DNA from 3 places in the Anoxybacillus sp. EFIL genome. Region 2 is predicted to be linked to each of the others. Evidence: riboswitches for the same ligand, from Rfam matches in the RefSeq annotation. Region 2 holds a riboswitch; each other region holds the start of a gene.
What was found. A riboswitch is a leader RNA that binds a small molecule or an ion and turns the genes downstream of it on or off. The one in region 2 is predicted to bind thiamine pyrophosphate.
Positions count from the first base shown of each region.

Region 1: linked by a shared signal. The riboswitch ahead of tenA (thiaminase II) and the one ahead of thiC (phosphomethylpyrimidine synthase ThiC) in region 2 are both predicted to bind thiamine pyrophosphate.
Region 3: linked by a shared signal. The riboswitch ahead of thiM (hydroxyethylthiazole kinase) and the one ahead of thiC (phosphomethylpyrimidine synthase ThiC) in region 2 are both predicted to bind thiamine pyrophosphate.

Region 1 is NZ_SDLH01000010.1:51,091-54,373, forward strand. Features, by position in the region: gene ES017_RS13245 (ABC transporter ATP-binding protein) at 1-670, opposite strand, end outside; gene ES017_RS13250 (ECF transporter S component) at 674-1,264, opposite strand; gene tenA (thiaminase II) at 1,239-1,934, opposite strand; TPP riboswitch at 2,024-2,131, opposite strand; gene ES017_RS13260 (class I SAM-dependent rRNA methyltransferase) at 2,265-3,283, shown strand, end outside.
Region 2 is NZ_SDLH01000005.1:18,028-21,310, forward strand. Features, by position in the region: gene thiC (phosphomethylpyrimidine synthase ThiC) at 1-1,498, opposite strand, end outside; TPP riboswitch at 1,606-1,720, opposite strand; gene ES017_RS09010 (PH domain-containing protein) at 1,856-2,308, shown strand; gene ES017_RS09015 (PH domain-containing protein) at 2,298-3,283, shown strand, end outside.
Region 3 is NZ_SDLH01000008.1:70,820-74,102, forward strand. Features, by position in the region: gene ES017_RS11975 (ABC transporter ATP-binding protein) at 1-210, shown strand, start outside; gene ES017_RS11980 (histidine phosphatase family protein) at 262-888, shown strand; gene ES017_RS11985 (thermonuclease family protein) at 885-1,412, shown strand; partial or broken gene ES017_RS11990 (hydroxylamine reductase) at 1,443-1,685, opposite strand; TPP riboswitch at 1,743-1,858, shown strand; gene thiM (hydroxyethylthiazole kinase) at 1,919-2,710, shown strand; gene thiE (thiamine phosphate synthase) at 2,712-3,283, shown strand, end outside.

The DNA of each region.
Region 1 (3,283 bases), on a different contig from region 2:
ACGTCGAAAATATATGATCCGTTGGGCCATCGGCAATCATTTCACCACATTCGTTAAACAAAATGATGCGCTCAACAAAATCGAGAATATGATCAATTTTATGCTCAACGATAACAACTGTTCGGTCGTCCGCTACTTCTTTTAACGTTTCCCATACTGCTTTTGTTCCTTCTTCATCGAGAAGCGCTGTCGGTTCATCTAAAAATAACACATCCGGGTCAAGCGCCAAGACAGAGGCAATCGCTAACCGCTGTTTCATTCCTCCCGATAACGTTTGAATCGGCACATGAACGTGCGGAAGACGAAGGCGCACGCGTTGAAGAACGCGCTCGATTTTTTCTTTCATCTCCGCACGTGGCACACCGAGATTTTCAAGGACAAACGCAATTTCTTCATCGACGTACGGCATGCAAAACTGCGCATCCGGATCTTGAAACACATAGCCGACTTGCTTTGGAATATGAAGCGCTTTTGCTTTCATCGGCACATCGATCGAGCGTGGAATAATGCCCGCCATCACTTGTAATAACGTCGATTTTCCACACCCTGATGGACCTAAAAGCAACACTTTTTCTCCTTTTTTGATCGAAAGCGATACATCGGTAAATAACCGTTTTTCCGCCCCCGGAAACTTTAACCGCAATTGTTCAATGTGTATCAACGATGTCACCTTCTATTTATCAAGCGAGTCGTAATCTTCTTTTGTCGTCGGGCGCAACAGTTGCGTCACACCTGTCGCTTCGAGCGCTTTGACAAGCGAATAAGCAAATACCCCCGCAATGATGATCGCTCCAACGAAACGCGCACCGATAAATAACGTTAAATTCCACCACGCTAATTGATCGATATATCCTTTGTAAAAATCAACTACTAACGAAGCGATGGTTGAACCGACGGCAGCAAGCGACACAACCGCCACGTCGAAACGTTTATAACGGAAAGCGGCGAAAACAAGCTCAGCGAGCAATCCTTGCACAAAACCGTAAAATAACACTTCTAGTCCCCACTCAGATCCAGCTAAAAACTCCCCTGAGGCGGCAGCGACTTCCGCAAGCAACGCCACTCCTGGCTTACGAATCAACAAATATGCCACTGTCGCAGCAATAAACCACATGCCATAAATAAGCTGATCGAGATGAAGCCCAAGCGGTTTCACCGCATAGTAAAGCGGTCCCCACACTTTATACACAATCCCAAACACAATCGCTACAACAACGGTCGTTAATACGTCTGTTAATTTAAGCCCTTTCGTTTGCATAAACATCCTCCTCTTCCATTGGCCAACGTTCTAATTTGTACGCCATGTCCCAAAATAAATATTCATACTGACTGCTGGTCCAAAAATGTTGCTTCATTCGCTCCAACTCTTTTTCACTTACTGTTTTCGCTATGTCGTTTAAGCGCGCAATTTGTTGTTCGACAAGCTGTCTAAACCAATCGGAGCCGTACGCTTCGATCCATTTCGCATAAATTGGATGATTCGGCTTACAATGCTTCAACCTCTCGCCAATTTCGTAATATAACCAATAGCACGGTAAAATGGCCGCTAACACATCACCAAAGTGCCCCGCAAACGCTGCCCGATACATATGTGACGTGTATGCATACGCGGTTGGGGCGGGAACAAATGACGCCTTTTCTTCTTCTGTAATGCCGAGCTCTTTCATAAACGTTTCATGTAAATGAAGCTCAGCTTCATACGTATTTTGCGCATGATTCGCCATGCTTGCGGTCGTTTGTAAATCGTCAGCCATCGCCCCGCCAAGCGCTTGCACTTTCGCAAAGTGTGTCAAATAATATGAATCTTGTAATACATAATACCGAAAACAACGTAAATCTAGCGTTCCTTCTCCTAGCTCTGTCACAAACGGATGTTGAAAACTCGCTTCCCAAATCGGATCGACAGCTTTGCGCAACTGTTCTGAAAACAACATTTCCTCTCCCCCTCATGAAAAATAAAAAACCACTTTCTTTGCGCAAAGAAAGTGGTTTGTAAACGATGGAAATTGGCATATAGACACACTTCGCACCGTCTCCACTTCCCTACGCTGGTATGATCCAGATCAGGTTCTAAGGGTCTCAAAGGCACACTTTGATCTCAGCCTATCTAAAGGCCCCCCTAGTGGAATGCATTTGCGTTATTCACTTTGTCACTAATATTAGCATATTTCATTGTTTTGTCAAATATTTTTCTCCATTATTTGCGCACATCGTGTTCTTCCTGTATGCTAAAGTAGCGAATATATAGTTCAGGAGTGGAATGTATGGCGAATGTATTTTTAAAACGAAAAAGAAAAAAGCGGCTCGAGCTTGGACATCCGTGGGTGTTTCAAAGCGAAGTTGACTATATTGAGGGGGACGTTGAACCAGGTGATTTCGTCAACGTATATAACCATCAACGTCATTTTTTAGCGAAAGGGTACATTAACCCGAAATCACAAATGATCGTGCGCGTGTTAACGCAAAATCCAAATGATGAATTAAATGCGCAATTTTTTATGAATCGCATTCGGCAAGCGTGGGCGTATCGCGAGCGCATGATTCCGGGCGTTCGTTCATGTCGCGCCATTTATGGAGAAGCGGATTTTTTACCTGGGCTCATCGTCGATAAATACGAAGATGTGCTCGTTGTCCAAATTTTATCGCTCGGCATGGAAAAAAGAAAAGAATGGATTTTACAAGCGCTTCTTGACGTCTTTCAGCCGAAAGCCATTTATTTGCGCAACGACGTCCACGTGCGTGAATTAGAGGGGCTGAAACAAGAAAAAGGATTTTGGTACGGCACGTGCGATACGAACGTACAAATTGAAGAAAATGGCGTGAAATATATTGTCGACATTGAAAACGGGCAAAAAACAGGGTTTTTCTTCGATCAGCGCCAAAATCGTGCCGCGATCAAGCCGCTCATTACAAGCGAATCGACTGTGCTCGATTGTTTTACGCATACCGGCTCATTTATGTTAAACGCCTGCTTATACGGGGCAAAACATGTGACCGCTGTCGACATTTCTGAACATGCGATTGAAACGGCAAAAAGAAACGCTGAGCTAAACGGATTTACAAACGTCGATTTCGTCGTGGCGAATGCGTTTGATTATTTAAGAGAGTGTGTACAAAAGGGGAAAAAATGGGATGTAGTCATTATTGATCCTCCAGCGTTTGCTAAGTCCGCTCATGCGGTACCAAAAGCGCTTGCCGGCTATAAAGATATTAATTTAAACGGCTTAAAGCTCGTCAAAGACGGCGGCTTTTTCGTAACAGCCAGTTGCTCGTATCATGTGCA
Region 2 (3,283 bases):
CACGTTCAGGATCCAAAGACAAGTTGAATTGATCATGCCATCGGAATTCGAACCGTGCTTTTGACAAGGCGTCGTCTCTTTTTTGTGCACTAGGATGCCCTTTTGCTAAATCGGCAGCATGAGCAGCGATTTTATAAGCGATAACACCTTGACGGACATCGTCTCTATTTGGCAATCCGAGATGTTCTTTCGGAGTAACATAACAAAGCATCGCCGTGCCGTACCACCCAATGATTGCTGCACCGATAGCTGAGGTGATATGGTCATAACCTGGTGCAATGTCAGTAGTTATTGGACCTAATGTATAAAAAGGTGCCCCGTGACAAATTTCTATTTGTTTGTCGACATTTTCTTTAATTTTATGCATTGGAATATGTCCCGGACCTTCAATCATGACTTGAACATCATGCTCCCAAGCAATTTTTGTCAATTCTCCAAGTGTTTGCAGCTCGGCAAATTGAGCTTCGTCGTTTGCATCCGCAATCGAACCAGGGCGCAATCCGTCCCCAAGTGAAATAGCGATATCGTAAGTTTTTAAAATCTCACAAATCTCCTCAAAATGAGTGTATAAAAAGTTTTCTTCGTGATGTGCTAAGCACCATTGCGCCATAATGGAACCACCGCGAGAAACGATCCCCGTCGTGCGATTGACTGTTAAAGGAATGTAACGAAGTAATACGCCAGCATGAATAGTAAAATAGTCGACCCCTTGTTCTGCTTGTTCGATTAATGTTTCACGATAAACGTCCCATGATAAATGTTCGACAACTCCATTGACTTTTTCTAATGCTTGATAAATAGGGACAGTACCAATTGGAACAGGAGAATTGCGAATAATATATTCTCGAGTCTCGTGTATATGTTTTCCTGTTGATAAATCCATGACAGTATCAGCGCCCCAGCGGATCGCCCAAAGCATTTTTTCAACTTCTTCTTCTAAGGAAGAGGTGACAGCTGAATTTCCGATATTTGCGTTAATTTTCACGTGGAATTTACTTCCTATAATCATCGGTTCACTTTCAGGGTGGTTAATATTAGCTGGGATAATTGCTCTTCCTGCCGCCACCTCTTGACGAACAAATTCGGGATCCATTTGTTCGCGAATTGCGACAAACTCCATTTCAGGTGTAATGATCCCTCGTTTTGCATAGTGCATTTGTGTAACCGTTTTTCCTTTTTTCGCGCGCATCGGTTTGCGTTGAAAAGGTAAGTTCGCATTAGGAAACCTTCCTTCATACTTTTCGACATCGCCGCGTTCGACTATCCATTCTTCTCTTAACGTTGGCAATCCTTTATGAATATTCGGTTCAAAAAGTGGATCGGTGTACGGTCCGCTTGTATCATAAACGCGAATCGCCCCATTTTCTAATATTGTTGTTTCTGTTTTTGTTGGCGACAGTTGAATTTCACGCATCGGAACACAAACATCTTTTCGACTTCCTTGCACGTACACTTTTTTACTTGAGGGAAATAACATGTTGGAAAATAAATTGTTCATTCTTATTCGCTCCTTTTCATTTTTTAATAGGAGCAATGCCAACACGTAAAAAAATCAGGTTCCATAAAAAGAACCTGATTTTGTCCGCAAATAGTACAAGCGAATGACACTCGCACCATCTACTTCCCTACGCTGGCATCACCCAGATCAGGTTCAAAGGGTCAAAGAACTTTTGCGCGTCCTTCTCTCAGTCCAAGCTATTGGACACCCCTAGTAGATGCAAAATTATGAACTTTAAAAATAATCTAGCATATGATAAAAATATTGTAAAGTATATATATTCGAAAATATACTTGATGGTGTTTGTATTTTAGAAGTAGCGGTAATGGAGGCATTGAAGGAGAGGGGATAAGAAACATGGAAAACGTACTTTCTGAACGGGCCGTGTTGATGTGGCGAATGTATGAAGTTATTCGTTTATTTATTTTTCTTCTCTTATACGTGATTGTTCATTTTTTCGTTCCTATGTGGGTTGTTTTGGGACTCGTTTGCTTATGGATTGCTGATGCGATTTTGTTTGTTTTTTTCGTTCCGCGCTGGAAATGGGAACGCTGGCGATATATCATTCGTGATCGAGAAATTGAACTCGAGCACGGGGTATGGATTCGAAAGCGTACGCTTATTCCCATCCATCGCGTTCAACATGTTGATGTAAAGCAAGGTCCGTTAGCACGAAGGCAAAAACTGGCTTCACTTTACATTTATACAGCGGCAACTGCGCACGAAATTCCATTTCTTGATGAACAAGAAGCAGAGAAGTTGCGTTACTACATTTCCTCTTTAGTGAAGGAAGATGAAAATGATGCATGAAAAGAAACGGTTGCATCCGATTGCGATTGTTATTTATATAGTTAAGCGGTTAAAGCAAGGACCGTTTTTGGCGCTTGCGTTACTTCTAGCAATAAAAAAGAAAACAGGTGATCCTTTCGTTGATTGGATGCCTTTGTTTTTATTTCTTTTTTATGCTATGCTCGCTGGGTATATGTCGTGGCGGCGATTTACATATCGTTTACAAGAAAATGACATGTATATTGAACAAGGGATATTTGTAAAAAAGAAACGGTATATTCCATTTGATCGTATTCAAGGTATTTCACATTCGTCAGGGGTGTTACAGCGGCTTGTAGGTGTTGTGCAAGTACATATTGAAACAGCTGGCAGGCAAATGGATGAACCAGAAGTAATACTTTCAGCGGTTTCCATAGAAGAAGCAAAGCAAATAGAGCGAGCGGTGCATCACAAAAAACGAGAAAACATATTTATAGAAATAGAAGATAAGACGGATGCCATATTTACACTTCGTTTTCGCGACGTATTGTTTTTATCTATCACAAGTGGTGGTGCTTTTGGAGTCATTGCAGCGATTGGTGCATTTTTTTCTGAGTTTGATGATTTCATTCCGTTTGAACGGCTAAACATATTTTTTCGCGCTGACGATACAGCTTCTACACTTGTCTTTTTGCTTGTCGTTTTTATGATCGCTTACGTGTTGTCTGTGATCGGTCATCTTTTTCGCTATATGAATTTTACGGTTGTCAAACAAAACAAAACGATAACGATAACAACAGGATTGCTGCAAAAAAAGAGCATTTCTACATCGATTGAGCGCGTTCAAGCCATTGCAGTGAAGGAAAGTCCGATTCGGTACTTGTTCGGTTATGTTTCTGTTCACCTTATTCATGCCGGAGGGGCACTTGATGATGGAAAACATGGCAGTCTCGTGTTGTTTCCGCTTGTTCGTCAAAATGAAGTCGTGTCTCTCGTTGCGACGTGCTTTCCTAAATA
Region 3 (3,283 bases), on a different contig from region 2:
AAACGACTCATTCAGATTGAAAAAGAAAAGGGAAAAGCCATTCTTTTTTCGACACATATGTTGTCGATCGTGGAAGAAATTGCAGATGCTGTTGCGTTTATTCATCAAGGACAAATGCTCGTATATGATTCGGTTTCTACACTTTGCCAAGATGGGCAATCGTTAGAGTCTATATTTTTTGCACAACTTTCACAACATATGGCATACTGAAAAAGTAAGCGAACATAGCTTACTTTTTTTCGTTTGGAGGGGGAATGTAACATGTTAAAATTATACGTCATTCGTCATGCAGAAACAGAGTGGAATGCACAACAACGCATGCAAGGATGGAAAGATTCATCTTTAACTGAAACAGGAAGAAAACATGCGACACTTTTACAGGAACGCTTACGTACTGTCCCGTTTACGGCTCTGTATTGTAGCCCGAGCGATCGAACAAAAGAAACGGCTCAAATTGTTTTAGGACAACGTGACGTACCAATGTATTTCGATGAACGCTTACGTGAAATTCATTTAGGTCATTGGGAAGGAAAAACGATTGCCGAAATTGCTCAAACAGATGAACGAAATCATTATTATTTTTATCATGAACCACATGCATACAATCCGATCGTTGGAGAAACGTTTCTTGATGTGCAACGTCGAGCTGTCGCTGCCATTCAGCATATTGCTGATACTCATTCAGAAGGTCATATTCTTGTCGTGACACATGGCGTCGTTATTCGTACGCTCCTTGTATATTGGAAACAGCAACCGCTCGCACAGTTATGGGAAAATAGCCGCGTATATGGTACGAGTGTGACTATCGTTTCGTTCGATGGAAAACAGTGGACTTTGGAATGTGAGTCAAATATTTCGCACCTTGAAGGTGAGATGATACGAGGATGAAAAAATGGTTTGTTCTTTTTGTATTCATTTTCCTTATTCACGGTTGTGTACAGCAAAATAAAGGAACGACGTTTGTTACGACAGTACAATATGTTGTTGATGGGGATACAATTAAAATAAAAAAAGATGGAGAGATTGTAACGGTTCGTCTATTAAACATTGACACGCCAGAAACGTATCGCGAAAAACAGGCGTATGGTGAAGAAGCAAAGCAATTTGCTAAAGATGTCCTTCTTCACAAAAAAGTGACGGTCGAATTAAGTGCGAAAGAACAACCGTATGATCGCTACGGTCGATTGCTTGCGTACATATGGTTGGAGGATGGAACTTTGTATCAAGAAAAAATTGTACAAGAAGGGCTGGCACGTGTTGCTTATGTGTTTGAGCCGGATGTAAAATATGCAAAAAAATTGTATAAAGCACAAGGGGAAGCAAAAAAAGCGAAAAAGCGCATTTGGAGTGTGGATGGATACGTAACAGAAGAAGGATTTAATATGAGCGTATGGTTAGATCAAGCTTCGTAAATGGGAAAAGGGCTGGATGAAACAGCCCTTTTAATGTGCTAACATGGCTTGCATATCTTCTTCTACATCGCGGATAAGTTTGAGACCGAACATATCTTGTAGGACGCTTAACACACCTTCCGAAATGAAGTGTGGTGCTTTCGGTCCAATTCGAATGTCTTGAATGCCTAAACTAAACAATCCGAGTAAGATGGCAACTGCTTTTTGTTCAAACCATGAAAGGACGATGCTAACAGGCAGTTCATTCACTTCACAGCCAAACGCTTCTGCAAGTTGTTCTATATTGAATAATGAGAAAAAATGTATTAAAATGAAAGAAAATTAAATGAGTCACACTACTAGGGGTGCCGGATGGCGATGGCTGAGAGGAAAACGCGCAATCAGTTTTCCGACCCTTTGAACCTGATCTGGTTTGTACCAGCGGAGGGAAGTAGGCTATGTTTTGTCAATGTAAACTAGTCGATTCTTTCCGACTAGTTTTTATTTTTTATAGGGGGGAATGAACGATGAATGTTGGACAATGGTTAACGCGCGTGAGAAAGGAGTCACCACTTGTACATAATATGACAAATGTGGTGGTGACCAATTTTGTTGCTAACGGTTTACTTGCGATAGGCGCATCTCCTGTCATGGCGTATGCTAAAGAAGAAGTAGCTGATATGGTGCGCTTGGCACGTGCGCTTGTATTGAATATCGGCACATTAAATGAAACAGACGTAGAAGCGATGTTGATTGCTGGAAAAGCGGCAAATGAAGCAAACGTCCCTGTTGTTTTTGATCCCGTTGGGGCGGGAGCGACAGCGTATCGCACGGAAACAGCAAGACGTATATTGAATGAAGTAAACATTTCTATTTTGCGTGGAAATGCATCAGAAATCGCAAGCGTTGCTGGAGAACAAGTACGTACAAAAGGGGTAGATGCAGGAGACGTTCAAGGTGATCTCGTGCACGTCGCTAAAAAAGTAGCACGTATGTTTCACTGTGTAGTCGTTGTAACTGGGAAAAATGATATAGTGACAGATGGAGAACACGTAACGATCGTTTCAAACGGCGATGCGATGTTGACAAAAGTAACCGGGACAGGTTGCTTATTAAGTGCAGTATTAGGCGCATTTGCTAGTGTAGGAGAAAACATGGTAGAATCATCTGTCGCTGCGCTCGCTTATTACGGTGTAGCAGCTGAAAAAGCAGCCAAACAAGCGCAAGCACCTGGTTCTTTTCAGCTTGCATTTCTGAATGCTTTATACGAAACGAGCGCAGAAGAAGTAGATGAATACGCACACATTCGAGGGGAATAAAATGATGAAACAAAAACTATCTTTATACTTTGTGATGGGGAGCGTCGATTGTACGAAAGATCCACTCGCCGTGCTTGATGAAGCGATCGAAGGTGGCATTACGATGTTTCAGTTTCGGGAAAAAGGAAAAGGGGCACTGACAGGAGTTGAAAAATATCGTTTAGCTGAGAAATTGTTTGAGCGATGTCTTGCTCACAACATTCCTTTTATTGTAAATGATGATGTTGATTTAGCGCTTGCCTTACAGGCAGATGGGGTTCATGTCGGACAAGAAGACGAGGCAGCTGAACGTGTTCGTGATCGAATAGGGGATCGCTATTTAGGGGTATCTGTGCACAACTTGAATGAAGTGAAACAAGCGCTTTCTGCTCGTGCCGATTATGTTGGCTTAGGTCCGATTTTCCCAACTGTTTCAAAAAAAGATGCAAAACAAGCATGTGGATTGGCAATGATTAAGCACATTCGCGCACATGAAAAACACGTTCCGCTTGTGGCAATCGGTGGGATTACACAACAAACAGCAAAACAAGTCATTGAGGCGGGGGCAGACGGAATCGCTGTCATTTCGGCCAT